3 regions of the Streptomyces sp. NPDC046759 genome follow, and region 3 is predicted to be linked to each of the others. Evidence: riboswitches for the same ligand, from Rfam matches in the RefSeq annotation. Region 3 holds a riboswitch; each other region holds the start of a gene.

Region 1 (9,463 bases), on a different contig from region 3:
CCGCTCCGACGGCATCCCCGGCCTGCTGGTCTGCAGCGGCAGCACGGAGGTCACCGAACTGGCGGAGCGGGCGGACGTGGTGGTCGACGGCCCGGCCGGCGTCGTCCACCTGCTGCGGGCGCTGGCGGCCCGGCTGCCGTAGCTACCGCTGCAGTGCCTCCAGCTGATCGAGGAACCAGCGGGCGGGCGGCAGCGCGGTGGCCGCCGCGGCCAGCCGCTTGGAGCGCTCCGCCCGCTCGGCCGCCGGCATGCTCAACGCAGCGTGCAGGGCCTCGGCCGTACCCCCGATGTCGTACGGGTTCACCACGAGCGCGTCGGTGCCCAGCTCCTCGTACGCCCCCGCCTCCCGGGACAGCACCAGCGCGCAGCCCTCGTCGGAGACGACCGGCACCTCCTTGGCGACCAGGTTCATGCCGTCCCGGATGGGATTGACCAGCGCCACGTCGGCGAGCCGGTACGCGGCCAGGGAGCGGGCGAAGTCGTCCTTGACGTGCAGCACGACCGGGGTCCAGCCGGGCGTCCCGTACCGCGCGTTGATCCCGTCGGCCACCCGCTGCACCTCGGCGGTGTAGTCGCGGTACACGGCGAGGTCCTGCCGCGACGGATAGGCGAACGCGACGTGCACCACCTGCTCCCGCCACTCGGGGTGGTCGTCGAGCAGCTGCCGGTACGCCAGCAGTCCGCGCACGATGTTCTTCGAGAGCTCGGTGCGGTCCACGCGCACGACGGCGCGGCGGCCCTCGCCGATCTCCTCCCGCAGCGTCGCCATCCGCTGGTCCACGTCCGGCTCGTGGGCCCGCTTGCGCAGGAAGTCCGCGTCCGCGCCGAGCCCGTGCACCCCGATCCGCGTGTCCGTGGCGGCCTCCGGTCCCAGCACCGCATGACAGCACGCCCTGAACGCGTCCGCCCACCGGTGGGTCAGGAACGCCGCCCGGTCCGCGCCGAGGATGCCGTTCAGCAGGGCGGCCGCGATGTCGTCGGGGAGCAGCCGGAAGTAGTCCGGCGGCGCCCACGGGGTGTGGGAGAAGTGGCCGATCCGCAGGTCGGGGCGTAGCTCACGGAGCATCCCGGGGACCAGGCACAGGTGGTAGTCCTGCACCAGCACCGCCGCCCCCTGGGCCGCCGCCTCGGCCAGCGCCTCGGCGAACGCCCGGTTGTAGGCCTCGTAGGACGCCCACTGCCGCCGGAACTCCGTGTCGAAGACGGGCTCCAGCGGGGTCTGGTACAGCATGTGGTGGACGAACCAGAGCACCGAGTTGGCGATGCCGTTGTAGGCGTCCGTGTGCACCGCCGCGTCGATGTCGAGCATCCGCACCCGCTGCCCGCCGGTGTCCTCGGCCGGCAGCACCCCGCCGTCCGCCCGCCGTACGGCCTCCCGGTCGCCGTCGCCGAGCGCCGCGCACACCCACAGCGAGTCCGCGTCCGACCCGATGGCCGACAGGCCCGAGACCAGCCCGCCGCCGCCCCGCTTGGCGCGCAGCGAGCCGGGCCCGCCGGTCCCCTCGTCGGCGTACACCGTGTACGAAACCGGGCCGCGGTTGGACGCGACCAGCACCTGAGCTCTCTGAACAGCACCGTGCGTGGAAGCCATGGTCCTCAACCTAGCCCGGCCCGGAAACGCTCAAACGTACGGCCACGTCCGGCACGCCGCCGTATACGACCGGTTCACGCCACCTTCCGCTCGGCGTACTCCGCGATGTCCACCATGGGCGGCCGCTCCTCGGTGTCCACCGAGTAGGTGCGCGGCTCGAAGCCCTCCTCGCCCCGCTCGAACTGGGTCAGCGCCGGCCGGATCAGATGCCCCCGGGCCAGCCGGAGCTGGGCGGTGCGGTAGATCGCCGCCGCCATCCGGCCCAGCGCCTGCCCGTCCTGGTGCCGGTGCTTGCGCACGCCCACGTCCACCTGCGCCAGCGCGTCCAGTCCGACCAGGTGCAGGGCGTCGACCAGCATGCCCAGCTCCACGCCGTACCCGACCGGGAACGGCAGCTGTTCCAGCAGCGAGCGCCGGGCCGCGTACTCGCCGCCCAGCGGCTGCACGAATCCGGCCAGCTGCGGCCAGTGCATGTTCAGCAGCGGACGGGCCATCAGCTCGGTGACCCGGCCGCCCTGGCCGGCCGCCCCCGCCAGCGGGCGGTCGTACATCGCCTTGACCAGGTCCACGTCCGGTTCGGTGAGCAGCGGGCCGACGATCCCGGAGACGAAGTCGGAGGAGAACTCCCTGAGGTCGGCGTCGATGAAGCAGACGATGTCGCCGCCGGTCACCAGCAGCGAGCGCCACAGCACCTCACCTTTTCCGGGAACGGCGGGAAGCCTGGGCAGGATCTCGTCCCGGTGAACGACCCGCGCGCCCGCGGCGGCGGCGACCGCCGAGGTGCGGTCGGTGGAGCCGGAGTCGACGACCACGATCTCGTCGACGAGCGGGACCTGCTCGACGAGGTCCTGACGGATGACCGCGACGATGTCACCGACCGTCTCCTCCTCGTTGAGCGCGGGCAGCACGACGCTGATCGTCTGGCCCGTGCGCTGTTTGGCGGCGAGTATGCGGTGGAGCGGGCGATCGGCCACGGACCAGGAGCGGGTGGCCAGCCAGCGCTCGACTTCTTCCAGCACGGTCTGCGGCTCCTCACTGTTCGTGATCACATGGGTCGACTGTGTGATCCATCTCGCGGTTCGGACGACTATCTCAACTGTCCTGGCCTTCGGTTACAGTCTTGAACAACGCCGATGACCATCGCATGTCGGGGGTCCGCGCGCGTTCACAACCGCATACCGCTCATCCAGAGGGGCAGAGGGACACGGCCCGATGAAGCCCCGGCAACCCTCCAGCCGGTACTCGTCTTCGCAGCGAGGCTCCCGGCTAGGGAAGGTGCCAAATCCGTCTCACGGCGAGATGCGTCGTGAGGAAGATGAGGAGAAAGGGCCTCGCCTCCATGGCTGTGCAGACAGTTGCAAACTCCAGCAGTTCCACCGTCGACCTCGGTCCCGCCGCGGCCCTGAGCTGTCGCGAGTGCGGTCACCGCGTCCCGCTCGGCCCGGTCTTCGCCTGCGAGGAGTGTTTCGGCCCGCTGGAGATCGCCTACGACTTCTCCGCCCACGACACCGAGGAACTGCGCCGCCGCATCGAGGCCGGCCCCGCGAACATCTGGCGCTACGCGCCGCTGCTGCCCGTCCCGGCCGACGTGGCCGACAAGCCGAACCTGAACCCGGGCTGGACCAAACTCGTCAAGGCGGACAACCTCGCCGCCGAACTCGGCGTCACCGGCGGCCTGTTCGTCAAGGACGACTCCGGCAACCCGACGCACTCCTTCAAGGACCGCGTGGTCGCGCAGGCCCTGGAGGCCGCCCGCGCCTTCGGCTTCACCACCCTGTCCTGCTCCTCCACCGGCAACCTCGCCGGTGCCGTCGGCGCCGCCGCGGCCCGCGCCGGCTTCCGCTCCTGCGTGTTCATCCCGCACGACCTGGAGCAGGGCAAGGTCGTCATGGCCGCGGTCTACGGCGGCGAGCTCGTCGGCATCGAGGGCAACTACGACGACGTGAACCGCTTCTGCTCCGAGCTGATCGGCGACCCGGCCGGCGAGGGCTGGGGCTTCGTCAACGTCAACCTGCGGCCGTACTACGCGGAGGGGTCCAAGACCCTGGCGTACGAGATCTGCGAGCAGCTCGGCTGGCGGCTGCCCGACCAGATCGTGGTCCCGATCGCCTCCGGTTCCCAGCTCACCAAGATCGACAAGGGTCTGCAGGAGCTGATCAAGCTGGGTCTGGTCGAGGACAGGCCGTACAAGATCTTCGGCGCGCAGGCCGAGGGCTGCTCGCCGGTGTCCACCGCCTTCAAGGCCGGGCACGACGTGGTCCGCCCGCAGAAGCCGAACACCATCGCCAAGTCCCTGGCGATCGGCAACCCGGCCGACGGCCCCTACGTGCTGGACATCGCGCGCCGCACCGGCGGTGCCGTGGAGGACGTGACGGACGAGCAGGTCGTGGACGCCATCAAGCTGCTGGCCCGTACCGAGGGCATCTTCGCGGAGACGGCGGGCGGGGTGACCGTCGGCGTCACCCGCAAGCTGCTCGAGGACGGCGTCCTGGACCCGGCGAAGACCACGGTGGTCCTCAACACCGGCGACGGCCTGAAGACCCTCGACGCGGTGGCCGGCACCGGTCTCACCGCCACCATCCGCCCGACCCTGGACTCCTTCCGAGAGGCTGGCCTCGCATGAGCGTGACCGTTCGCATCCCCACCATCCTGCGCACCTACACCGGGGGCCGGGCCGAGGTGACCGCCGAGGGCGGCACCCTCGCCGAGGTCATCGAGGACCTGGAGAAGAACCACACCGGCATCGCCGCCCGCGTCCTGGACGACCAGGGCAAGCTGCGCCGTTTCGTGAACGTCTACGTCAACGACGACGACGTCCGCTTCGAGCAGGGCCTGGAAACGGCGACCCCCGACGGCGCCGGCGTCTCCATCATTCCGGCGGTCGCCGGCGGCTGATCGTTACGGCGGTCGATCGTTACCTTGGGTAACTTCAGTTACTCATTGTTCATTGAATTGCCTCCTCCGTGAGAGAAGCGGAGGAGGCAATTCTGCGTGATTGAGCACGGTAGAGTTGGGGAACGCGTCCCCGGTCGGACCGGTCGGGGGCCCTGTATTCATGCCGCAGGCCCGACAAGAAGTAGCCAAAGTGCCCGGGTCGAATGCGGCATTTGTGGCTTTTATGGGGCCCGACTTGCCCCGAATTCCTATGAATTCTCGCTACATTCCGGACCGTTCCCGTCCAGAATTCTCGTCCGATTGACCTGTTGCAGACGGCAGTTGGACAGATACATTCAGCCGCGGTCGACGCGTTACGGCGCACGCCCCCGTCGATGGGGGGTGAGGTCTGACCCGGGTCCGCGAAGTGTGGATCTGTGCAAGGGCCAGTAATAGGGGAGTTAGGCATGGCTCAGGGCACCGTCAAGTGGTTCAACGCGGAGAAGGGGTACGGCTTCATCGCGGTCGACGGTGGTGCGGATGTTTTCGTCCACTACAGCGCGATCCAGATGGACGGATACCGCACCCTGGAAGAGGGGCAGCGGGTCGACTTCGAGATCTCGCAGGGCCAGAAGGGCCCGCAGGCGGACATGGTCCGGCTGGCGACCAGCTGAAGCACGCGTCGACTGACAGCGACGTTCTTCTGTTTCATCGTCGAAGGGCCCGCACCTCCCGGGGTGCGGGCCCTTCGTCCTGCCCGGCGCGCCCCTGTTCGCGCGCGGCTGAGCGCGCCCTGCGGCACCCCCGGGGCGCTTGCACTCGGAGGTGCCGAGTGCTAATCATTGGCGTTAGCACTCTGAAGGTGAGAGTGACAAAGAAGGACCGGGTCGGTGAGGCCCGCAGGCCACGTGGGGCAAGGAACCACAGGCCGGCGAGCCGTCCGTCGCGGGCGCGGGCGCGGTCCGAAGGAATCACCCCCAGTCCTGGAGGGACCACTTCACATGGCCAAGATCATCGCGTTCGACGAGGAGGCGCGGCGCGGCCTCGAGCGCGGCATGAACCAGCTCGCGGACGCCGTCAAGGTGACGCTCGGCCCCAAGGGTCGCAACGTCGTCCTCGAGAAGAAGTGGGGCGCCCCCACGATCACCAACGATGGCGTCTCCATCGCCAAGGAGATCGAGCTCGAGGACCCGTACGAGAAGATCGGCGCCGAGCTGGTCAAGGAAGTCGCCAAGAAGACGGACGACGTCGCCGGTGACGGTACGACCACCGCGACCGTGCTCGCCCAGGCCCTGGTCAAGGAAGGCCTGCGCAACGTCGCCGCCGGGGCCAACCCGATGGCCCTCAAGCGCGGTATCGAGAAGGCCGTCGAGGCCGTCTCCGCCGCCCTGCTGGAGCAGGCGAAGGACGTCGAGACCAAGGAGCAGATCGCCTCCACCGCGTCCATCTCCGCCGCCGACACCCAGATCGGCGAGCTCATCGCCGAGGCCATGGACAAGGTCGGCAAGGAAGGCGTCATCACCGTCGAGGAGAGCAACACCTTCGGTCTGGAGCTCGAGCTCACCGAGGGCATGCGCTTCGACAAGGGCTACATCTCCGCCTACTTCGCGACCGACATGGAGCGCATGGAGGCGTCGCTCGAGGACCCGTACATCCTCATCGCCAACTCCAAGATCTCCTCGGTCAAGGACCTGCTCCCGCTCCTCGAGAAGGTCATGCAGTCGGGCAAGCCGCTGCTGATCATCGCCGAGGACGTCGAGGGCGAGGCCCTGTCGACCCTGGTCGTCAACAAGATCCGCGGCACCTTCAAGTCCGTCGCCGTCAAGGCCCCGGGCTTCGGTGACCGCCGCAAGGCCATGCTCGGCGACATCGCCATCCTCACGGGCGGCGAGGTCATCTCCGAGGAGGTCGGCCTCAAGCTGGAGAACGCGACCCTGGACCTCCTGGGCCGCGCCCGCAAGGTCGTCATCACCAAGGACGAGACCACCATCGTCGACGGTGCCGGCTCCTCGGAGCAGGTCAACGGCCGCGTGAACCAGATCCGCGCCGAGATCGAGAACAGCGACTCGGACTACGACCGCGAGAAGCTGCAGGAGCGCCTGGCGAAGCTCGCCGGCGGTGTCGCGGTCATCAAGGCCGGTGCCGCCACCGAGGTGGAGCTCAAGGAGCGCAAGCACCGCATCGAGGACGCCGTCCGCAACGCGAAGGCGGCCGTCGAGGAGGGCATCGTCGCCGGTGGTGGCGTGGCCCTGCTGCAGGCCTCCCAGGTCTTCGAGAAGCTGGAGCTCGAGGGTGACGAGGCGACCGGCGCCAACGCCGTGCGCATCGCGCTCGAGGCCCCGCTGAAGCAGATCGCCGTCAACGCCGGCCTCGAGGGCGGTGTCGTGGTGGAGAAGGTGCGCAACCTGACCCCGGGCCACGGCCTGAATGCCGCGACCGGCGAGTACGTCGACCTGGTCGCCGAGGGCATCATCGACCCGGCGAAGGTGACCCGTTCCGCTCTGCAGAACGCCGCCTCCATCGCCGCGCTGTTCCTCACCACCGAGGCCGTCATCGCCGACAAGCCGGAGAAGGCCGCCGCGCCCGCCGGCGGTGGCATGCCGGGCGGTGACATGGACTTCTGATCGACCTGACGGTTGATCGCCTGTCCTTGGGACCGAGGGCGGCACGTCCAGCTTCTGGCTGGGGGTGCCGCCCTCGGGCGTTTTCATCGGGCTCGGTCGGCGTAGTCCTTCAGCTTTTCGGTGTCGAGGGTGATGCCCACCGGAGGCGGCAGCTCGACGGTCGCTCCCCAGGGGCGGGTGGAGCACTCCGGCGCGAGGAAGCCGTCCGTGATGGCACGGCCTTTGCGGTAGGCCTCGGCCCTGACGCCTCGCTCGGGCGCGAGGCCGGCATGGCCTTTACGACTACCTTTCCGTTGACGTACTCGAGCCGCACGGTTTCGGGCGCGGCCTCGGCCAGCTCCTCGCACTCCTCCTCTCCATCGTGCCCCTGAGTGGTCATGCCGGACCGTGGAGGCCGTCATGCGGGTGCTCTTTCTCGACGTTTGAGGGACATCGCAGCGCGGATCTCGGCTGCGTGGACTTGGACTGCTGAAGCGGGCAGGGGGGCGTTGGAGCGCGTCGGCGCCCGCCCGCCCCGGCATCCCGCGCACACGCCCCCCGGCAGTGCCTCCGGTCGCCCCGGCACCCCGCATTCCGAGCACTCCAGGACTCGGCGGGGCGCCGGGCGGGGGACCGGTTCGGATGGGAGTTTGTCGATGAGGCGGCGGCGGACCAAGGCGGCCGGGTGGTGGACCGGCGTCGGCAGTCCCTCCGTCAGCGCGCGGAGAACGGCCTCGTCGGTGGCCCCCCGTGCGAACCACTCCGTCAGGAGCGGGGCGAGCGCGGCGCAGTCGGCGGCGGAGAGGGACAGGACGGGAGCCGTTCGGCCGAGGGCCGCGAGGAGGATGTGGGCGCGGGAGCGGGTGGGGCCGGGCCGTTCGGGCGGGTGCGGGTTCTCCGGTACGGCGCCGCGCGTGAACGCCGCCCACCAGGCGTCGTCGCGTGCGGTTCGGGACCACCACGATCGGGTGATCCAGCGCGAGCCCCCGTCTTCCGTCTCCAGCCGCTCCCTCCCTCGCCGCAAGTGCCCCGCCGCCTGGATGCGGTTGAGGGCCGTACGCAGTGCGCACTGGCCGTAGGGGAGCTGCTTGGCCAGCGTTTTCACGGAGATGTCGGCGCCGTCGGGGAGGCGGTCGACGTACGCGGCGATGGCGGCTTCACGGGGCGGGAGGTGCCCGAAGTCATGCTTGGTGCGGCGGTGTTGGTCCGGAGCGGAGCGCTTGCCGTAGCCCGGGTTGGCCATCGGGTGAAAGGAGGCGTGCGCGGGCGGGAGGGCAGGACTAAACTTGGCTTCAGCCACGGGATCGCCCTTTTCGATCTCGTCGGTCAAGCCCCCGCAGGTGTTGGCGCACCTGGCGGGGGCTGTTCGTTATGCGGGGACGCTAGAGGATCGTCACCATGCGTGGCAAGTTGAGTGCGGGGCGTCAACTGGCGGGGTGGGTGGGCGGGTTGAGACCCCACCCATTCCGTGCAAAGAGGGCTCGGGGCTCAAGGCTTGAGGTTCGCGACGAACGCCGACCAGGCCTCCGGCCGGAAGATGAGCTTCGGGCCGTCGGGGTTCTTCGAGTCCCGGACGGGAGCGAGGGTGGGGAAGTCGTGGGTGACTTCCAGGCAGTCGTTGCCGCCTTGGCTGTAGCTCGACTTGCGCCAGGTGGCCGTGCTCAGGTCAGGGGTGTTCCTCATGTGCGTAATCCTGCGCCAACGCCTCGATCAGGGCCAGGGACTTCTCTTGCGAGAGTGCGGATGCCACGAGGAGGTCGAACACGAACCTCAGTTGGGCGACGGTGGGCGGGTCGTCCTCCAGACGCCCGTTGCGCACTCCCTCGAAGTAGACCAGGGGAGGGGCGTCTGCGAATTCCATCAGCTTCAGCGCCCCCTGCATCGCCGTGTGCGCACCGGCGCCGAACGGCAGCACCTGCACGATGACCCGACTGCGGCGGGACAGATCGGCGACGCGGTGCAGGGCCTCAGCCATCACCGCCCGGCCGCCGGTCTCCCGGCGCAACGCCGCCTCGTCAAGCACCGTCCACAACAAGGGCTTTGTTGGGTGATCCAGCAGACGGATCCGATCCATCCTGCCTTCCACCCACTCTTCGATGGTCTCATCCGGCGCCGTCGGATCGTAGGCACGGTTCACGGCCCGGGCGTACGCGGGCGTCTGCAGCAGCCCTGGGATGAGAAGTGGCGTGTACTGCCTGATCGCCGTTGCATGAGCCTCGGCCTCCGCCACCATCTCGAAGTGCTCCTCGAACTTCGACTTGGCCGCCGCCCCGCAGTTCCGGCGGAAGAAGCCGTCCGTCTCCAGCACTTCATCCAGCATCCGCGCATACTCCGGCTGCATCCGCCGCGTCCCCGCCTCCAGCTGCCCGATGAACGACCCGCTCACGAACAGCCG
Region 2 (9,463 bases), on a different contig from region 3:
TGCCGGCCGCCTCCGTGCGCTCCTGGGCGAGCTCCCGCAGCGCCGACTGCAGCTCCCTCAGCCGGCCGGCCTGCTGGGCGGTGATGCGGTCCAGGGTGGACGCCTTGTCGAGGTAGTCGTCGGGGTCGTCGGAGAAGAGCAGCGCGACGGCCGGGTCGATGCCGCCCGCGCGGTACTGGGCGCCGGCCAGTGAGCCGAGCTGCTCGCGCAGGGTGTTGATGCGCTGCTGCTTCCGGGCGATGAGGTCCTGGGCCTCGCGCACCTCGTGGCGCAGCACGCCCTCCCGCTCCTGCGCCTTGTCGAAGGCCTGGGTCGCTTGCTCGGCCTCCTCGTAGAGCCGGTCCACCTCACCCCGGGTGCCGCCGCGCGGCGCCGCGTGCGCCGGTACGGCACCGAGCGCGGCGGCGGCGGCCGACAGCACACAGAGGGTGACGGCACCCCGGTCGAATCCGGACGAGGCAAGGCGGCGATGAGACCCCACGGCAGTCCTTCTGCTGGCGGACACGAGACTGCTTCCCCGGCGCCTGGGGACGGGGATGGCCCCGGCGCCGGGGAAACGGGGCAGACAGTAGCCGCGTCGAAGGCCCCCGGCCAAAGGCCGCGGTGGCAACACAGGGTGACGCCCCGCCGCTGACGCAGGTCATGGGCGGGGCGTCGAGTCACTTCCGGTCCACGGGATTCGCCCGTTCGGGCGCCGCCGGGTCAGCATCTCCCCCCGCCCTCGCGGGTATCGGACCGGGTTTCGCCGGGGTGTCGGACCGCTGCTCGCGGGAAGGGTCAGACCCGGACGCCGAACTGGAACGGCATGTCGGAGATCGCCTCGTAGCGGACCACGGCGCCGGTGTGCGGGGCGTGCAGGACCTGGCCGTTGCCGGCGTACAGGCCCACGTGGTGGATGTCGCCGTAGAAGAACACCAGGTCGCCGACCTTCAGGTCGTTGATGGAGCTGATCCGGGTGCCGATGGTGGCCTGCGACTCGGAGGTGCGCGGGATGGAGACGCCGGCCTGGGCGTAGGCCCAGGAGGTCAGGCCCGAGCAGTCGAAGGAGGACGGGCCGGAGGCGCCGTAGACGTACGGCGAGCCGAGCACGCTCTGGGCGGCGGCGAAGGCGGCCGCGGCGCGGCCGGAGGCCGGCGGGGCGTCGCCGAGGTTCACGCGCTGGCTGGAGGAGCGGTCGGCGCGGGCCTGCTGGGCGGCCAGCTCCTGCTTCTCCTTGGCCGTCAGGGTGTTGAGGAGCTTCTGCGCATCCGCGAGCTTGGCCTGGACCTCCTGCTTCTTCTGCTCCAGCTGGGTGCGCGTGGAGGAGAGGTCCTTGAGCTTCTCGGCGGCTTCCGCCCGCTCCTGGGCGAGTTCGCGCTGTTTGTCCTGAATCTTCTTCAGGGCGTCGACCTGCTGGGCGCTCAACTGGTCGAGCGTGGAGGCCTTGTCGAGGAAGTCGTCCGGGTTGGAGGACAGGAAGAGCTGGACCGAGGGGTCGATGCCGCCGGAGCGGTACTGCGCGGTGGCCAGCGAACCCAGGCCGTCCCGCAGCTTGTTGAGGTCCTGCTGGCCGCGGGCGACGTTGTCCTGGATGGTGGAGATTTCCTTCTGCAGCTTCTGCTGCTTCTCCTTCGCCCCGTCGAACTTCTCGGAAGCCTGCTCGGCCTGCTGGTAGAGGTCGTCGACCTTGGCCTTGACCTGGTCCTTGGTGAGCTTCTGGCTCGGCGCGGCGTTGGCGGCGTTCGCGCTCAGGACGACGGCTGCGGCGGCTGCGGTGGTCAGCACAGTCACGCGGGCGCGACTCTGCTGCTTGGGTCGACGGTGGGACGCCACGGAGGACGAACTCCTTCTTGTGAGTGAGTGAATGATCACCCGTTCGGAGGTTCGAGCCCAGACCCTAGTGACCCACTTGTGATCAGTTCAAATCCTCACACTAAAAAATCCCATCACACAATGCATTCTTTGCCCATGACTCACATGCAGTGACGCGCGACTGACACTACGTTGCGTGAGGATCAGTCCAATTCGGGCATTGCGTATGCCCGTTGGACCTTCAGGACAGTCGCTTGAGAAGCACCGCAGACGCGACCGGTCGGGCACCCGCCCTGGCGATCCCGTCGGCCACCTCCCGGTCGGTGGAGGCGACGATGACCGGACGGCCGGGCGGCTCCGCGCGCACCAGTTGGCGGATCAGCTCGTCGGCCGTGACACCCGGCTTGGAGAACAGCACCCGCACCCCGCGCGGCGGCGCGAGCAACACCGGGGCGGCCAGTTCGGCGCCGTCGAAGACGCACGTCACCTCGGCGCCGGTCTGCGCGGCGAGCGCGGAGAGCTGGCCGAGGAGCCTGAGCCGCTGCTTCTCCAGCGGCATCTGCGGATAGCCGGTCTTGGTGACGTTGTAGCCGTCGACCACCAGATGCGCCTGCGGCAGCGCGAGCAACTGGTCGAGGATGGCCGGATCGTTCTCGGACAGGGCACGAGCCGCGATGTCCTTCGGTGTCATCCGTCCCGGTTCGACCGCATCCACGGTCTCGGCCGGCCGCACCGACACCGGTGGCAGGGCGAGTTCGCGCCGGAGGCCCTGGGTCGCGTCCAGCAGGGTGTCGAGCAGCAGCCGTACCCGCATGTCCTCCACGCTGCGGCCCTCGCGGGCGGCCCGGCGGGTGGCCTCCAGCGCGGCCTCGGCCTCACCGAGGCGGGCCTTGAGCCGGCGGGACTCGCTCTCGGCGGCCGACGCCCGCAGCTGCGCCTCGGCGCGCACGGCGTCCATCTCGGCCTGAGCCTTGCGCAGCGCCGCCTCCCCGCGCCTGACGTCGCTGACGGCGGAACGGAGTTTGCGGTGAAGCGATTCCGCTTCCTTCTTCACCGACTCCAGCTCCGCACGCAGCCGTTCGGCCTCGGCGCGGGTGTGGTCGCGGGCCTCGGCCAGCTCGGCGCGCAGCCGCTCCAGCTCGGCCCGGCTCTCCTCGTCGGCACGCTCGGCGTCCGCCCGCTGGGCCTCCTCGCCGGCCGCGGTCACCAGCTTCACCCAGCCCCCCTGGCGCAGTACGTAGGCCGCGGCCGCCACGTCGAGCGGGTCCGCGGCCGGGGGCGGGGAGCCGGATTCCAGGGCGCCGGCGAGTTCCGGCTGTGCCTCTCTGAGCTTCTCCCCGATCCGCTGGCGGAACAGCGGATCGGTCTCCAGGGCCGCGGCCATCGCGTTCCCGGCGAACTTCGCCCGGCGGCTGGGGGTGAACCGGGCGTACTGCCGGAGCTGGGCGGGCAGTTCCGTCAGGGTCAGGCCGCCGAAGGCGTCCGAGACGATCTGCACGACCCGGCGGCGCACGCCGTCGGGCAGCGGACGGTCAAGCACCTCAGCGGTGCCGTCGCCCGGCCCCCCGCCTGCGGTCTCCACCATCCGTCACACCCCACTACTTCACGTCCACGGGGCCGCTCCGCTCAGGAGCCGGCACCCGGCCTGTCCACGAGTTCCACCTGGTCCACCGCGTTGCACCAGCGGCAGCGCACCGACTCGATGGTCTCACTGACCACCTCGCGCTCCTCCACGGTCGGCTCGCCGGCCAGATCGAGGTGGACGTACTCGACGACCTTCGAGGAACGCGTCACGTCGAACCGGGTGAGGTTGCCGCACAGGGTGCAGCGCCATCGGGTGGTCGCGGTCGGCAGGGGAACCGTCATCGTGGCTGTCCGCTTCCTTCTCGTCGTCGCTCGCCGCGCCGCCGGCCGACGCGTGTGGCGGTAACCCTACGGCCTGGGGGCAAGTCGCCGCTGGTCCGTCCGCGGCGGCGAGGCGGTCTGTCGGCTTGCGTCCCGTTACGTCATGCTCTGTGTTCATGATCAGCGAGTGGAGCACGGCGGCCGGCAGGGCGCTCAGAGCGATCCGGAGCACCCCAGCACCCGTGACGTACGGCCTCATCGCCCTGTGCTGTCTGCTCTTCGTCCTGGGCCCGGCCTCGGGTCTCACCCCGGGATACGGCTCCGGGGACGCCCTGCTCGCCGCGCAGCGGGCGTATTTCCGGCGCTGGGGGGTGGTACCGGCCGAGCTGTTCGCCAGGCCGGTGCGCGCCGCCCTGACCCCCGCCACGGCCTTGTTCGTGCACGGCAGCTGGGTGCATCTGCTCGGCAACATGCTCTTCCTCTTCGTCTTCGGCGTGATGACCGAGGAACGGATGGGCCGGGTCGAGTTCAGCCTCTTCTACGTCGGCTGCGGATATCTGGCCCTGCTGGGCTACGCGGCCGCCAACGCCGCCTCCGAGCAGTCGCTGGTCGGCGCCTCCGGGGCGATCTCGGCGGTCCTCGGAGCGTTCCTCTACCTGTTCCCCCGCGCCCGTGTCACCAGTCTTCTGCCGTTCCTGTTCTTCCTGCCACTGCGGTTCCCCGCGTGGGTCGTGCTGCCGTTCTGGGCGGCACTGCAGTGGGCGGCGGCGGGGCAGAGCTCCGACGGGCCGGGGGTGGCGTACCTGGCCCACCTCGTCGGCTTCGGCCTCGGCTTCGGCTACGCGTGGGTCCGCTACAGGAAGAGGGGTGCGAAGCCCGGCGCCGGGACGGCGGTGGTGGGCGACGGGCGGGCGACTAGAGTGAAGCCCGCCCCAGCTCCGGCACCCGAGGGAGAGAACCAGCCGTGATCACCGCGATCGTCCTCATCAAGACCAGCGTGGACCGGATCCCCGAGATCGCGGAGCGGATCGCCGCGCTGGAGAGCGTCAGCGAGGTCTTCTCGGTCACCGGCACCTACGACCTGATCGCCATGGTCCGGGTCCGCCGGCACGAGGACCTCGCCGAGGTCATCCCCGGCCGGATCAGCAAGATCCCCGGCGTGGAGGGCACCGACACACACGTCGCGTTCCGCACGTACTCCCAGCACGACCTGGAGGCGGCGTTCGCGATCGGTCTGGACAACTAGGAGCGGCGCCGCTCAGGCAGCCGTCGGCCGCCCCGGCGACGGGGACGGTCGCCCGCCCGCCCCCGACGACCCGCGAGCCGCCGGCCCGGCCCGGGCACCGCGAGGCGGGCGGACGTGGGCCGGGAGGCGGAGCCCCGTTCCGGACGGGGCCGCAGGGCCCCGCCCCTCCGCGCGGCGCTGTTCACACCGCCGGTACGCAGCGGCCGTCCTCGGTCCGGTACGTCCACTTCGCACCCTCGGTCACCAGCTCCCTCACCGCGGTGACGAAACGGTCCACGTGCTCGTCGGGAGTCCCCGCGCCGAAGCTCACGCGGATGGCGTTGAGGGACTTCTCGCCCGGCGCCGCCTCGGGGGCGCCGCATTCGCCCTGGGTCTGCGGGTCGCTGCCGAGGAGGGTGCGCACCAGGGGGTGGGCGCAGAAGAGACCGTCGCGGACGCCGATGCCGTACTCGGCGGAGAGCGCGGCGGCGAAGTGGGAGCTGTTCCAGCCCTCGACGACGAAGGAGATCACGCCGACGCGCGGGGCGTCGTCGCCGAAGAGGGAGAGGATCTTCACCTCGGGGACCTCGGCCAGGCCCACGCGGACCCTGCGGATCAGGTGCTGCTCGCGGGCGACCAGGGTGTCCCAGCCGGCCTCGGTGAGGGCCTTGCAGGCCGACGCGATGGAGTAGGCGCCGATGACGTTCGGGGAGCCGGCCTCGTGCCGGGCCGCGCTCTCGTGCCACTCCACGTCCACGCCGCCGTCCTGACGCCGGGTCACCTTGCGGCTGGCGCCGCCGCCCGCGAGGTAGGGCTCGGCCGCGCGCAGCCAGTCGGCACGGCCGGCCAGGACGCCGGAGCCGAAGGGGGCGTACAGCTTGTGGCCCGAGAAGGCGACCCAGTCGACGTCCAGGTCCCGGACGTCGACCGGGTGGTGCGGGGCGAGCTGGGCGGCGTCGAGGACGACACGGGCGCCGTGGGCGTGCGCGGCGGCGGCCAGCTCGCGTACCGGCCACAGTTCGCCGGTGACGTTGGAGGCGCCGGTGACGCAGACCAGGGCCGGGCCGTGCGGGGTGCGGTCGGCGAGGGCCCGCTCCAGGGTCGTGACGGCCTGCTGCGGGGTGCGCGGCGCATCGAGGTAGGTGACCTCCGCGTCCTGCCAGGGCAGCAACGAGGCGTGGTGCTCGGTCTCGAAGACGAACACCTGGCAGCCGGCGGGGAGGGCACGGGCGAGCAGGTTGAGGGAGTCCGTGGTGGAGCGGGTGAAGATCACCTGGTCGTCGGTCCGGCAGCCGAGGAACGCGGCGACCGTCCTGCGGGCGTTCTCGAACAGGTCGGTGGAGAGCTGGGAGAGGTAGCCGGCGCCGCGGTGGACGCTGCCGTAGTACGGCGCGTAGGCGGCCACGTCGTCCCAGACGCGCTGCAGGGCGGGGGCGCTGGCCGCGTAGTCGAGGGCCGCGTAGGCGACCTCGCCGCCGGTGACGAGGGGGACGGTGACGTCGCGGCCCAGAACGGGCAGCGCCTCCGAAAGGTCACGGCAGACGGACCGGTCGGCGGCAGCGGTGAAGACGGAGAAGACGGACATGACTGAACTCCCGTGAAGGCAGGCGGAATCCGCCACGCGAGCGGGCACGCTCGAGCGTGGGCGGGTGAAAGGGGTGTGCGGAGGCGGGGCTCTGCGGCCCTATCGCATTCGCTTGCTCACGGAAGGCTCCCTCGAACGACCAGGACCCCTGGCCCCACACTTGTGAAAAGCGTGCGAGGGGTCCGCGCTTGCCGTGAACCCTGCTGTCCACGACCTGGTCCTCACCCGGGGCACCCCGCCACGGACGGAGGGTTGCCGGACAGCCGGCCGGGGCCGAATGGCTGTCACTCATGACCTGGTTCAGTATCCTGCCACACGATCTTCGATGCGCAAGGCGCAGTCCGCCATCCGGACTGCGCCTTGCCTCGCGTGGTGCCGCGGTCAGCGGTTGGTGGCGGTCACCCACCGCTCCAGTGCCCGCTTCGCCGCGCCCGAGTCGATGGACTCGGCGGCCCGGACCATGCCGGCCCGCAGCTGCTCGGCGAGCGGGGCGTCGGTCGGCCGGAGGGCCACCAGGGCCGCCGCGGAGTTCAGCAGGACGGCGTCCCGCACCGGGCCCTGTTCGCCGTCCAGCAGGCGGCGGGCGACCTCCGCGTTGTACGACGGGTCGCCGCCGCGCAGCGCCTCCACGGGGACGAGACCGATGCCGACGTCACGCGGGTCGAAGCTCTCCTCGGTGACCTTGCCGTCGCGGACGACCCAGACGTGGGACGTGGACGTCGTGGTCAGCTCGTCCAGGCCGTCGTCGCCGCGGAAGACCAGCGAGGAGTTGCCGCGCTCGGCGAGCACGCCCGCGACGATCGGCGCCTCGTGGGCGACCGCCACGCCCACCGCCTGGGCGCGCACCTTGGCCGGGTTGGTCAGCGGGCCGAGCAGGTTGAAGACCGTCCGGATGCCCAACTGGCCGCGCGCGGCGCCGACATGACGCAGCGCCGGGTGGAACTTCACCGCGAAGCAGAAGGTGATGCCGGCCTCGTCCGCGACCTCGGCCACCCGCCGGGGCGGCAGGTCGAGGTTGACGCCCAGCTTCTCCAGGACGTCGGAGGAACCGGAGGCGGAGGACGCGGCGCGGTTGCCGTGCTTCACGACCTTCGCCCCGGTACCGGCGACGACCAGCGACGACATGGTGGAGATGTTCACCGTCCTGGCCCCGTCGCCGCCCGTGCCGACGATGTCGACGGTATGGCCGGGCACCTCGATGACGTTGGCGTGCTCGTACATCGTGCGGACCAGACCGGTGATCTCCTGCACCGTCTGTCCCTTGGCCCGCAGAGCCACGGCGAACCCGGCGATCTGTGCGTCGGTCGCCTCGCCGCGCATGATCCTGTCCATCGCCCACGCGGTGTCGTCGGCGGACAGGTCGTGGCCGTCCAGCAGGCCGTTCAGCAGGGCGGGCCAGGAACGGCCCGCCGCGGTGTCGCCTCCAGCGGGGGTCACAGCGCTCATGAGCCGCTCCTGGGTGGGTGTCCCGCAGTACGGGATACGAATCTCGAACAGGTCCACCCTATCGAGGCCCGGGCACCGCGAAGGGCCCCGTCCGTAACCCGGACGGGGCCCTTCTGCGTGGCGTGGCGACGCGGAGGTCAGTGGTGGCCGTGGCCGCTCGTGATCTCCTTGTACTCCTCGACGGTCGGCTTCGGGATCTGGTTGTCCTCGCCGTAGTAGGCGTTGGACAGCTTCACCCGGAACCGCTCCGAGGTACCGACCTTGCGCTCGACACCGTTCTCGTCGACGGTCGGGCCGATCTCGGCCGGCACGTACTGCTCGTGCGCGGTGAGAGTGTGCAGCTGCTCCTGGCTGAGCGGCTCGTGCACCTCGATGAACTCACCGTGCGGCAGGCGCTTGATGATGCCGGTCTCGCGACCGTGCAGCACCTTGTCGCGGTCGCGGCGCTGCAGGCCGAGGCAGATCCGCTTGGTGAGGAGGAACATGACGACCGGGCCGACGAAGACGAAGACCCGGACGAACCAGGTGACCGCGTTGATCGACAGGTGGAAGTGGGTGGCCCACAGGTCGTTGCCACCGCCGATCAGCAGGGTCAGGTAGATCGTCATCCAGGCGACACCGAAGGCGGTACGGGTCGGGGCGTTGCGCGGGCGGTCCAGGATGTGGTGCTCGCGCTTGTCCCCGGTGACCCAGGACTCGAGGAACGGGTAGACCGCGATCGCCACCAGGACCAGCGGGAAGATCATCAGCGGGATGAACACGCCCAGGACGAGCGTGTGGCCCCACAGGTTGATCTCCCAGCCCGGCATGAAGCGGATCAGGCCCTCAGAGAAGCCCATGTACCAGTCGGGCTGGGCGCCGGTGGACACCTGGTCCGGACGGTAGGGACCCATGGCCCAGATCGGGTTGATCTGGGCGACCGCCGCGATGGCCGCGATGACACCGAAGACCAGGAAGAAGAAGCCTCCCGCCTTGGCCATGTACACCGGCAGCAGCGGCATGCCGACGACGTTCTTCTCGGTCTTTCCGGGACCCGCGAACTGCGTGTGCTTGTGGTAGAAGACCAGGATCAGGTGGCCCACCATCAGGCCGAGCATGATGCCCGGCAGCAGCAGGATGTGGATCGAGTAGAACCGGGCGACGAAGTCGTGGCCGGGGAACTGGCCGCCGAAGAGGAAGAACGACAGGTACGTGCCGACGATCGGCACGGACAGGATCGCGCCCTCCATGAAGCGGACACCGGTGCCGGAGAGCAGGTCGTCCGGGAGCGAGTAACCGGTGAAGCCGGTGAACATGCCGAGGACGAACAGCAGGAAGCCGAACAGCCAGTTGATCTCACGCGGCTTGCGGAACGCGCCGGTGAAGAACACGCGCATCATGTGCGCGAACATGCCGGCGAGGAAGATCAGCGCGGCCCAGTGGTGGATCTGCCGCATGAGCAGACCACCGCGCACGTCGAAGGAGATGTGCACGGTCGAGCTGAACGCCTCGGACATCATCTGTCCCTGCAGCGGGACGTAGCTGCCGTGGTACACCACCTCGTTCATCGAGGGGTGGAAGAACAGCGTCAG
Region 3 (9,463 bases):
GAAGTCCCTGGTCCGCTCGTGCCGGGGTTTGTCGAGGACCTCGAAGGGCGGGCCCTGCTCGATGATCTTGCCGCCGTCGATGAAGACGACCCAGTCGGCGATCTCGCGGGCGAAGCCGATTTCGTGGGTGACGATGACGAGGGTGGTGCCGCTGGTGGCCAGGTCCTTGATGACGGCGAGGACTTCACCGACCAGTTCGGGGTCGAGGGCCGAGGTGGGTTCGTCGAAGAGGATGACGCCGGGGCGCAGGGCGAGGGCGCGGGCGATGGCGACGCGCTGTTGCTGGCCGCCGGACAGTTGCCGCGGGTAGGCGCCGATGCGTTCGCCGAGGCCGACGCGTTCGAGGAGTTCCTTGGCCAGTTGCTGCGCCTCGGGCTTGCCGAGCTTGCCGGTGGCGACGGGTGCGGCGGCCACGTTGTCCAGCACGGTCAGGTGTGGGAAGAGGTTGAAGTTCTGGAAGACGAACCCGATCCGGCCGCGCTGGGTGAGGATGGCCCGCTCGCTCAGCTCCTTCAGGCGGTCGCCGTGCCGCTTCACGCCGATCAGCTCGCCGTTGATGGTGACGTAGCCGATCTCTGGCTTCTCCAGGTGGTTGATGACCCTGAGGAGCGTGGACTTGCCGGAGCCGGAGGGGCCGAGGATCACGGTGACCTCGCCGGGGCGGACGGTCAGGTCGACCCCGTCCAGTACCCGGTGGGTGCCGTACCACTTGTGCACGTCGTGGACTTCTACGGTGGCGGCCTCGACGTCCGCCAGGGCTTCGAGCGGCTCGGCGGTCATACGGTTGCCTCCCGTCGGATGCGGACCCGCAGGTCGGAAAGACCGATGCGGAGCTTCTGCAGGGGCGTCGGCGGCAGGCTGCGGGTGGCTCCGCGGGCGTAGTGCCGCTCGACGTAGAACTGGACGACGGACACGATGCTGGTCAGGATCAGGTACCAGACGGTGACGACCAGCAGCAGCGGCACGATGTCGCCGGGGTAGGTGGACCCCATGGTCTGCGCGGAGCCGAACAGGTCGAGCAGGGAGACGTAGAAGACCAGTGAAGTGCCCTTGATCAGGCCGATGAGCTGGTTGACGTAGTTCGGGATGATCGAGCGCAGCGCCTGCGGGAAGACGATCCTGCGGAACTGGTAGCTCTTGGGCAGGCCGAGCGCGGCGGCCGCCTCATGCTGGCCCTGGTCGACGGAGAGGATGCCGCCGCGTACGACCTCGGCCGCGTAGGCGGCCTCGTTGAGGCTGAGGCCGACGACGGCGACGACCATGTCGGTGGCGAGTTTCGACTCGTCGAAGGAGAAGAAGGCCGGGCCGAAGGGAATGCCGACGCTCACCGTCTTGTACAGCGCGCTGAAGTTGTAGAGGAAGATCAGTACCACGATGAGCGGGACGGATCGCAGCGCCCAGACGTAGGTCCAGCTGACCGCGCGCAGCACCGGGCTCTTCGAGAGGCGGCCCAGTGCGAGCACGATGCCGCCGGCAAGGCCCAGCACCGCACTGTAAGCGGTGACTTCGAGGGTGATCAGCAGGCCGTCGAGGATGGTGGGCCGCAGGAACCAGTAGCTCCAGCGGTCCCACTGGTAGAAGGGGTTGGTCACCAGTCCGTGCACGAACTGGGCGACCAGGACGAGTACGACCGCGGTGACGATCCAGCGGCCTGGCTGTCGCACCGGAAGAACTCGCTGCGCAACGAAGGATTTTGACGGACCGTCGGTGGTCGGCGGCTCGGCCAGGGCGACGGTGGCACCAGGGGGTTCACTCATGGTGGGCTCCGGCTGGGTCGGACCTCCCGGAAGCACGGCGGCATGCGGCGGCGCACGACGGCGGGTACCGGGGGCGGGGAGGACGACGGCACACCGCGGTCGCGGTGTTCGTCAGGAAGTGCGGGGGCTGCGGGGAGAGGTCAGCCCCGACAGCGGGCGCGGCCCGGCGCGGTACACAGTGCGCTGTTCACGCGGAGCAGATCGACGGCACGATCGCCGACGAGCAGGTTCGCATACGACGGTACGCAGCTCCCGGAGCGGCGTGCGGCCGTCCTGGGAGCTGCGTACATGGCGTCACCGTCACTCTTCCGGCCCTGTGGGCCTCGCGCTTACCGAAACTTCATCGGCCGGGTCGTCACCTGGGGCACCCCACCGCGGTGGGAGGGTTGCCGGTCAGCAAGCCAGGGCTTGTCGCTGACGCTCATGACCGTTCTGGGCGGTATTTAAAGCAACGGCCCGAACATTTGTCAACGCCGGTCCAGCAGGTGGAAAGGCAGGCGAGCGGTGTGTGCCGTCCGGTCCAGGATCCGGACGGCCGCTCCGGCGGCCTCCAGGCCCTGGCAGCGGGCGCGGTGGCGGCGTTCGATGCCGTCGATGTCGAGGCGGACGCCGAGCGCCGGGGGCGGCGAGCATGCGGGCGTAGGCCCACAGGGTGGGGTGACCGGCGACGGATCAGGGCTTGAGGCGACCGGTGCCGAACATCGCGGCCGACCAGGCCGTCAGCGCCGCCGCGAGGCCCCAGACGGGAAGCGGCGGGAGTGGCGAGCGGGTCAGCCATGGAACTGGTTCGCCGGGATGGGCAGCCCGTAGTGCTCACGCAGGGTCGCGCCCTCGTACTCCTCGCGGAACAGCCCCTTGCCGCGCAGGATCGGCAACACATGCTCGACGAAGGCCGCGAGGCCCGACGGCAGGGCGGGCGCCATGATGTTGAACCCGTCCGCGGCACCGCCCTCGAACCAGGTGATGATCGTGTCCGCGATCTGCTCGGGTGTGCCGATGAACTCGAAGTGACCGCGTCCGCCGCCGAGCCGGGAGATGATCTGCCGGACCGTCAGCTGCTCACGCACCGCGAGGTCGATGATCAGGTCGGAGCGACTCTGCGAGCCTTCCAGCTTCGGCCTGGCGAGGATGAAGCCCGGTAGGGGCTCGTCGAGTTCGAAGACCGACGGCTTGGTCTCGGACACGGCGGCCAGCTGACGCAGCCCGTACTCCGGAACGCGCAGCTCGTCGAACTGCCGGGCAAGCGCCCGGGCCTCCTCCTCGGTCGACCCGATGTACGGGACGATGCCCGGCAGGACGATCACACCGTCCGGGTCGCGGCCTGCGGCCCTGGTCCGCGCCTTGATGTCGGCGTAGAAGGCGGCGGCGCGCTCGTACGTCGTGTGCGCGGTGAAGATCGCCTCGGCGTGGCGGGCCGCGAAGTCCTTGCCGTCCTCGGAGGAGCCGGCCTGGACGAGCAGCGGGTAACCCTGCGGTGGACGCTCGACATTGAGGGGGCCGGCCACCTTGAAGTACCGGCCGCGGTGGTCGAGGCGGTGCAGACGCGCGGGATCGGCGTAGCGTCCGGTGGTCCTGTCCGCGAGGACGGCCTCGGACTCCCAGCTGTCCCACAGCGCCTTGGCGACCTTCAGGAACTCGTCGGCGCGGGCGTAGCGTTCGGCGTGGCCGGGGCGGTCGTCGAGGCCGAAGTTGGCGGCCTCGTCGGCTCCGGCGGAGGTGACGATGTTCCAGCCGGCGCGGCCGCTGCTTACGTGATCGACGGACGCGAGCCGGCGGGCGAGGTTGTACGGCTCGTTGTAGGTCGACGACACGGTCGCGATGAGGCCGATCCTGCTGGTCGCCTGGGACAGCGCGGTCAGCAGCGTCAGCGGTTCGAGCTGGCCCGGCGGCCGGAACTCGCCGGTGCCGATGAGTGCCGGGCCGTCCGCGAGGAACAGCGAGTCGAACTTGGCGCTCTCGGCCAGCTGCGCCAGCTCGATCCAGTGCCGCAGGTCGAAGTCCGCCCGGGAATTGCTGTGCGGGAGCCGCCACGCCGCCTCGTGGTGGCCCGCCTCCATGAGGAAGGCATTGAGATGGAGCCGACGCCGTCTCGCGCTCATGAGGTGACCTTCAGCTTGGAGCTGTCGTAGCCGGCCGGGAGGAGGTTGTCGGTGATCGACTTGACGTCGACCCTCTTGGTGATCTGGCCGGCCTCCAGGAAGGCGTCGGCGAGCTTCTGCTCCAGCTCGACGTCCGACTGCTCCACCGGGGTCACCCGGTTCGAGTAGGCGGCCAGGGACGCCTTGGCGTCGGCCGGCGGGATGCCCTGCTCCTTCGAGAGCGCCTGCGCGTATTGGCCGGGGTTCTTGACGGCCCAGGCGAACTCTCGCGAGAGCCTCTTCAGTACGTCCGTGAGAGCGGCACGCTTGGTCCTGTCCTTCAGCGACGTGTCACTGGCGACGTAGTAGCTGCTCGTCTGGTCGATCGGCGGGAGCCCCTTCACCAGGATCCGCGCGCCGTTCTTGACCGCGATGGCGGACTGGGGGTTCCAGATCGACCAGGCGTCCACCTTGCCGGTGTTGAACGCCGTAGCGCCGGCCGCCGGGTCCAGGAAGGTCAGCTTCACGTCCTTGGGGGTGAGGCCGACGCTCTTCAGCGCGTTCAGGGCCAGGCCGTGGGCTGAACTGCCCTGCGGAACGGCGATCTTCTTGCCCTTGAGGTCGGCGGCCGTCTTCAGCGTCGAGCCCTTCGGGACGATGATGTTCTCCACCGCCTGGTCGGGCGTGAGCGAACGGTTGACGGCGACGACCTTGAAGCCGTACTCCTTCGCGGCACCGGTGATCGGCGGCACGTCGCCGACGCTGCCGAGGTCGATGTCGCCCGAGGCGGCGGCCTGCACGAGGGGCGGGCCGTAGGTGAAGCGGGCGAACTTCACCTTGTAGGGCGCTTTGTCGAACACGCCGGTGATCTTCGCCAGCTCCTGGCTGCCGTCGCCGCCGTTGTCGCCGATGGTGAAGGTGTACTTGCTCCACTCGGGGTGCTTGGCGTCGCTCGCTGCGACGGCGTTGCTCAGGGGCGCGGCGCTGTCCGAAGACGACGATCCGCACGCGACGAGGGTGCCCGCCAGGGCGAGCGAGCCGATGGCGCCGATGAGTCTGGTGGTTCTCTTTCGCATGGTTGTCGTGCTTTCTGTGCTGGGAGGGTGTTCGGGGAGGTCAGTGCCGGCCGGCGAGGCCGAGGTCTTCCAGGAGCCGGGCGCGGAGTTCCTCGCGCGCGACGTTCGCTTCGCGGTCCGCGGCGGAGAGGTGCACGTCGTGCGAGGTGCCGATACGGCCGTTGCTCATGACGACGATGCGGTCCGCCAGGGCGATCGCCTCGTCGACGTCGTGGGTGACGAGCAGCATGGCGGCGTGGTGCTTGGTCCGCAGCGCCCGTACGAGGTCGTGCATGCGCAGCCGCGTGATGGCGTCGAGGGCCGCGAACGGCTCGTCGAGCAGCACGAGTTCGGGCTCCGAGACCAGCGCTCGCGCGAGCGACACCCGCTGGGCCTCGCCACCGGAGAGCTCCTTGGGCCATGCCTTCTCACGGCCCGAGAGCCCGACCTCGGCGAGCACGTCGAGGGCCCGCTGCTCCGCGTCGGACCCGTGCAGGCCGAGGGTGACATTGCGCAGCACCCGCTGCCACGGCAGCAGCCGGTCGGCCTGGAAGACGATCGCGCGCCGTGCCGGGACCTCCACGCGCCCTCCGTCGGGCCGGTCCAGTCCGGCGAGCAGCCGCAGCAGGGTGCTCTTGCCGCAGCCCGAGGGGCCGAGCAGGACCACCAGCTCCTCGTCGGCGATGGTGAGGTCGAGGTGGTCGAGGACCGTCCGGTCACCGAACCGGCGGACCACCTGCTCGACCACGACCCCGGTCTGCCGACGGGGCTCCGTCGCGATCGTGCTGCTCATGACGCCTCATAACTGGGGCGCCACCGCAGCAGCACCCGCTCGAGGACCCGGACGAACTGGTCGGCGAGCAGACCTAGGAGCGAGTAGATCACCAGTCCCACGAAGACCTGGTTGGTCTGGAGATACGTCTGCCCCTGAGTGATGAGGAAGCCAAGTCCCTGGTCCGCGTTGACCGTTTCGGCTGCCACCAGGCCCAGGACGCTGTAGGCGAGAGAGAACCGGAGGCCGACGAGGAAACCGGGAAGGGCTCCGGGCACCAGCACCCGCGTCACCAGGCGCCAGGTGCCCGCACCCGTCGTGCGCGCCATCTCGATCAGCCGCTGGTCGACGCCCCGGATCGCGGCGAACAGGTTGAGATACATCGGGACACCGGCGCCGAAGGAGATCAGCAGCACCTTGGTGAGTTCGTCGATGCCGAACCACACGATCATCAGCGGCAGTACGGCGAGGAGGGGGATCGTGTTGAGCACCTGCACGAGGCCGTTGAACAGGTACTCGCCGCTGCGCAGCAGCCCGCCGAGCACGCCGGTGACGATCCCCACCGTCAGCCCGATCGCCAGACCGATGCCGGCCCGCTGCAGCGACATGGTCAAGTCGGGCCCGAGGACGCCCTGTTGCCACAGGTCGGCGGCTGACTTCACGATCGAGGTCGGCGCCGGGGCGTAGGTCTTCGACACCACTCCGGCCCGGGCGAGCGCCTCCCAGGCGATGAGGATCGCGACCGGAGTCGTGTAGATCCCCAGCGGCCAGCGCAGGGACTCGCGGAGTGTGCTGAACGGTGTGCTTCGGCGGGCGTCGCGCGGCAGGAACACTTCGCGTGCCCGCGCGCTCGTCGTCTCGGCGTCCGGGCGCTCGGTGACGGCCGGCGACTTGAGGCTGAGCTCGGTCATGCCGCCACCGCCAACACGCCGCTGTAGTGCGAGGGATCGCCGACGAGCTGCTCGCTGCGGCGGCCGTCGACACCGGTCGGCACCTCACCCGCGACCGTCACCCGGTTGAGGCGGCGCGGGTGGTCGTCGTAGTTGTCCACCCCGTAGTGCTGGGTGATCCGGTTGTCGAAGATCAGCAGCTGGTTTCGGGACCACCTCCAGCGCAGGATGTTCTCCGGGCGCGTCACGTACGACTGGAAGATGCGCAGCAGATCGGCCGATTCGCTGCCCGACAGGCCGACGATCCGCTTGGCGAACCCGCCGATGAACAAACCGCGTTCACCCGTCAGCGGATGCACCCGCACGACCGGGTGCTCCGCCTCGTAGGGCGTCGAGACGAAGATGCGGTCGTACTCCTGTTGTTCGGCGGTCGCGGCTGCCGGGCGCGCGTAGTCGTACTGGTTGGTGTGCACGACGCGCAGCGTGTCGGCAAGGGAGCGCAGCGGTTCGGGGAGGTCGCGGTAGGCCGCGGCGGCGTTGGCGATGAGGGTCTCGCCGCCGTAGGGCGGGATCACGACGGATCGGAGCGTGGTCAGCTGCGGCGGGTTGACCACGAAAGTGACGTCCGTGTGCCATGCGTTGGCCTTGGAGGTCTCACTGTCGACGGCGAGCACGTTCGTCGTGCCGTCTGCCGCCGGCACGTTCGGATGAGCGGTCGTCAGCTCGCCGAACCACCCGGCCACACGCTCCTGGTCGGCGTTGTCGAGCCGCACGTCGTCGAACACGATCGCCTTGTGCTCGTTGAGGGCGTCTCGGAGCGTGGTGATCGTCGAGAAGTCCGGCGGCGCCGCGAGGTCGACGCCCTCGACGACTGCGCCGATACGGCCGGTGAGCTTGCGGATGGACGGAGGCATGAGGGGGTCCCTCCCGGACGGATGGGCACACCAAGGCGTGCCGGACAGCTGGATGAAGGCGCTGGTAGCGCGCAGGACTGATCGACCCGGCACGCGGAACGCCGAATCGGCCGGGCCGGAGAGAAAAAGCGTGGTCGCAGGACCGCTACGGCCGCGTTCTCAGCGACCCAGTCGGTGTACGCGAAGGGGCTCCCGGCTCATACGAGGCGGAGAGCTCGCACGAGGTGGATACGACGATCCGGTGGGAAAGCATCGCCGTGCGGGCGGTTTCCGCCTCGGCCAGGCGCGCGCCGACTACGCACACCGGCCCATGCCGGCGACCGCCTGCCGGGTCAGCGACAACAAGACGCGCTGGAGACGTGCGCCAGATCGATGTGGCGCCGCCGGGTCAGGTCCACGCGCGGGTTCATGGGACGGGAGTTCAGCAGACGGCCACCACGTTGGTCAATGCTTTCCCGGACAGGTCTTGCATGACGGACACGCAGAACCTCTGCGCCTGTCGACGGCCGCCGCTCGGTACTGCTCGCCCACCGTGGCCGACAGCCGCGCAGGATCCGCTCAATCGAGGCGCAAGAAGGCACGCAGGCGTCCCAGCGGTGAGACGCCCCTCCGCCATGTTCGACCTTGACACTCTCAGGGGTGGACGACGTACGTTGAAAAGGAGATTCCTGACAGCCGGAGGCTTTGATGCACGCACCGCGCGGCACCGCGCGGTGCGTGCACCGGTGCACCGTTCATCACCGGGCGGCACGTCGACTGCTGCCGTATCTCCTGCGCTGTCTGTCCTTCCGTACGCGCCTGACCCCTGCCGGCCGTCCCGTCGGCTGTCTCGTCGTGGCCCTGTGGCGGCGCGTCCTCGTGCTTCCCGGAAGGAACCCCCCCATTGACCGGCTCCGCCCTGCACCTCGCCGTCGCCGTCGACGGCGCCCCCCGCGGCCTGGCGCCGCGCCGCCCACTCCCCCGATCAGCTGCTCACCCCGCCCCGCGTGGCCCAAGTCGCCGCCATCGCCGAGAACGCCGGGTTCACCCTGATCACCCTGGATGACGGCGTGCTGCCGCCCGGCGTCTCACTGGATCCGGTTGGCGTCAAGAGCCGAGCCGATCGTCGGGAACGGTTTGCAGATGCTCGCCCAGAAGCCACTTGGGGCCGCAGCACTCGACGACGAGGAACCCGACGAGCCGGCCACCATGGCCGAGGAAGATGGCGACGAGTGAGCCCCGAACACAGCCTGGGGTCTCGGCCCCCGGCATGTAGCGTCCCGGCCTCCCGTGGGATCTCCGGCTGCCTCTCGCGCCCGCACGGAGTGGTCCAGCAGGCCGCCACCCGCGGTGGCGGCCTGCTGGACTGGCCATTCGTCATGCGAGCCATGCGGACTCCTTGTGACGTATGCGTGGGGAGGCGTCCGAGTGGCCCGCGACGGCTGGCGTGCCCGTGGTGCCGGGTGCGGCCGAGTGCCCCAGGTGCCGGTGCACGAAGTGGATGGCCATCGCGCCCTCACCGGCCGCGGAGGCCACCCGCTTCACCGAGCCGCTGCGGACGTCCCCCACCGCGAAGACCCCGGGCAGGCTGGTCTCCAGGGTCATGTTCGAGCGCCCGCGGCCGTGCCACACCTCGGGGGAGGCGCAGGCTTCCTGGGCCTCCGGCCCGGTGAGGACGAAGCCGCGGGAGTCGAGGGCGATGGTGTCGGCGAGCCACTCGGTGTGAGGGTCGGCTCCGGTGAAGACGAACAGGCTCCGTACCCGGAGCCGGCGGTGCCCGCCCGTGCGGTTGTCGACCACGTCGAGCTCCTCCAGCACTTCCTGGCCGATGACCTCGGTGACCTCGGTGTGCAGCATGACCTCCACCCGCGGATGGCGCTCGACCTGGTCGACCAGGTAGCGGGACATGTTGGCCTCAAGGCTGGCTCCTCGGACCAGCAGGTGCACCTTCGGTGCGTACCCGGCGAGAAACAGCACCGCCTGGCCCGCCGAGTTGCCTCCGCCGACGACGGCCACCG

Evidence for each region. Region 3 has a riboswitch for S-adenosylmethionine ahead of ABZ919_RS20070 (amino acid ABC transporter permease). Riboswitches for the same ligand answer to the same signal wherever they lie in the genome.
Region 1: linked by a shared signal. The riboswitch ahead of thrC (threonine synthase) and the one ahead of ABZ919_RS20070 (amino acid ABC transporter permease) in region 3 are both predicted to bind S-adenosylmethionine.
Region 2: linked by a shared signal. The riboswitch ahead of ABZ919_RS25150 (aminotransferase class V-fold PLP-dependent enzyme) and the one ahead of ABZ919_RS20070 (amino acid ABC transporter permease) in region 3 are both predicted to bind S-adenosylmethionine.

What each region holds. Positions count from the first base shown of each region.
Region 1 is NZ_JBEYYJ010000027.1:108,504-117,966, reverse strand. It holds gene otsB (trehalose-phosphatase) at 1-142, shown strand, start outside; gene ABZ919_RS31055 (trehalose-6-phosphate synthase) at 143-1,591, opposite strand; gene ABZ919_RS31050 (glucosyl-3-phosphoglycerate synthase) at 1,666-2,610, opposite strand; SAM riboswitch class I at 2,771-2,913, shown strand; gene thrC (threonine synthase) at 2,931-4,214, shown strand; gene ABZ919_RS31040 (MoaD/ThiS family protein) at 4,211-4,486, shown strand; gene ABZ919_RS31035 (cold-shock protein) at 4,933-5,139, shown strand; gene groL (chaperonin GroEL) at 5,467-7,089, shown strand; gene ABZ919_RS31025 (hypothetical protein) at 7,487-8,311, opposite strand; gene ABZ919_RS31020 (DUF397 domain-containing protein) at 8,557-8,751, opposite strand; gene ABZ919_RS31015 (helix-turn-helix transcriptional regulator) at 8,735-9,463, opposite strand, start outside.
Region 2 is NZ_JBEYYJ010000019.1:166,108-175,570, forward strand. It holds gene ABZ919_RS25120 (NlpC/P60 family protein) at 1-481, opposite strand, end outside; gene ABZ919_RS25125 (NlpC/P60 family protein) at 778-1,812, opposite strand; gene ABZ919_RS25130 (NYN domain-containing protein) at 2,033-3,376, opposite strand; gene ABZ919_RS25135 (hypothetical protein) at 3,418-3,657, opposite strand; gene ABZ919_RS25140 (rhomboid family intramembrane serine protease) at 3,813-4,604, shown strand; gene ABZ919_RS25145 (Lrp/AsnC ligand binding domain-containing protein) at 4,601-4,882, shown strand; gene ABZ919_RS25150 (aminotransferase class V-fold PLP-dependent enzyme) at 5,064-6,446, opposite strand; SAM riboswitch class IV at 6,626-6,742, opposite strand; gene trpD (anthranilate phosphoribosyltransferase) at 6,828-7,892, opposite strand; gene ABZ919_RS25160 (cytochrome bc complex cytochrome b subunit) at 8,030-9,463, opposite strand, start outside.
Region 3 is NZ_JBEYYJ010000014.1:39,342-48,804, reverse strand. It holds gene ABZ919_RS20075 (amino acid ABC transporter ATP-binding protein) at 1-780, opposite strand, end outside; gene ABZ919_RS20070 (amino acid ABC transporter permease) at 777-1,757, opposite strand; SAM riboswitch class IV at 2,078-2,186, opposite strand; partial or broken gene ABZ919_RS20065 (hypothetical protein) at 2,225-2,426, opposite strand; gene ABZ919_RS20060 (LLM class flavin-dependent oxidoreductase) at 2,528-3,856, opposite strand; gene ABZ919_RS20055 (aliphatic sulfonate ABC transporter substrate-binding protein) at 3,853-4,911, opposite strand; gene ABZ919_RS20050 (ABC transporter ATP-binding protein) at 4,952-5,683, opposite strand; gene ABZ919_RS20045 (ABC transporter permease) at 5,680-6,573, opposite strand; gene ABZ919_RS20040 (TauD/TfdA family dioxygenase) at 6,570-7,466, opposite strand; gene ABZ919_RS20035 (FAD-dependent oxidoreductase) at 8,823-9,463, opposite strand, start outside.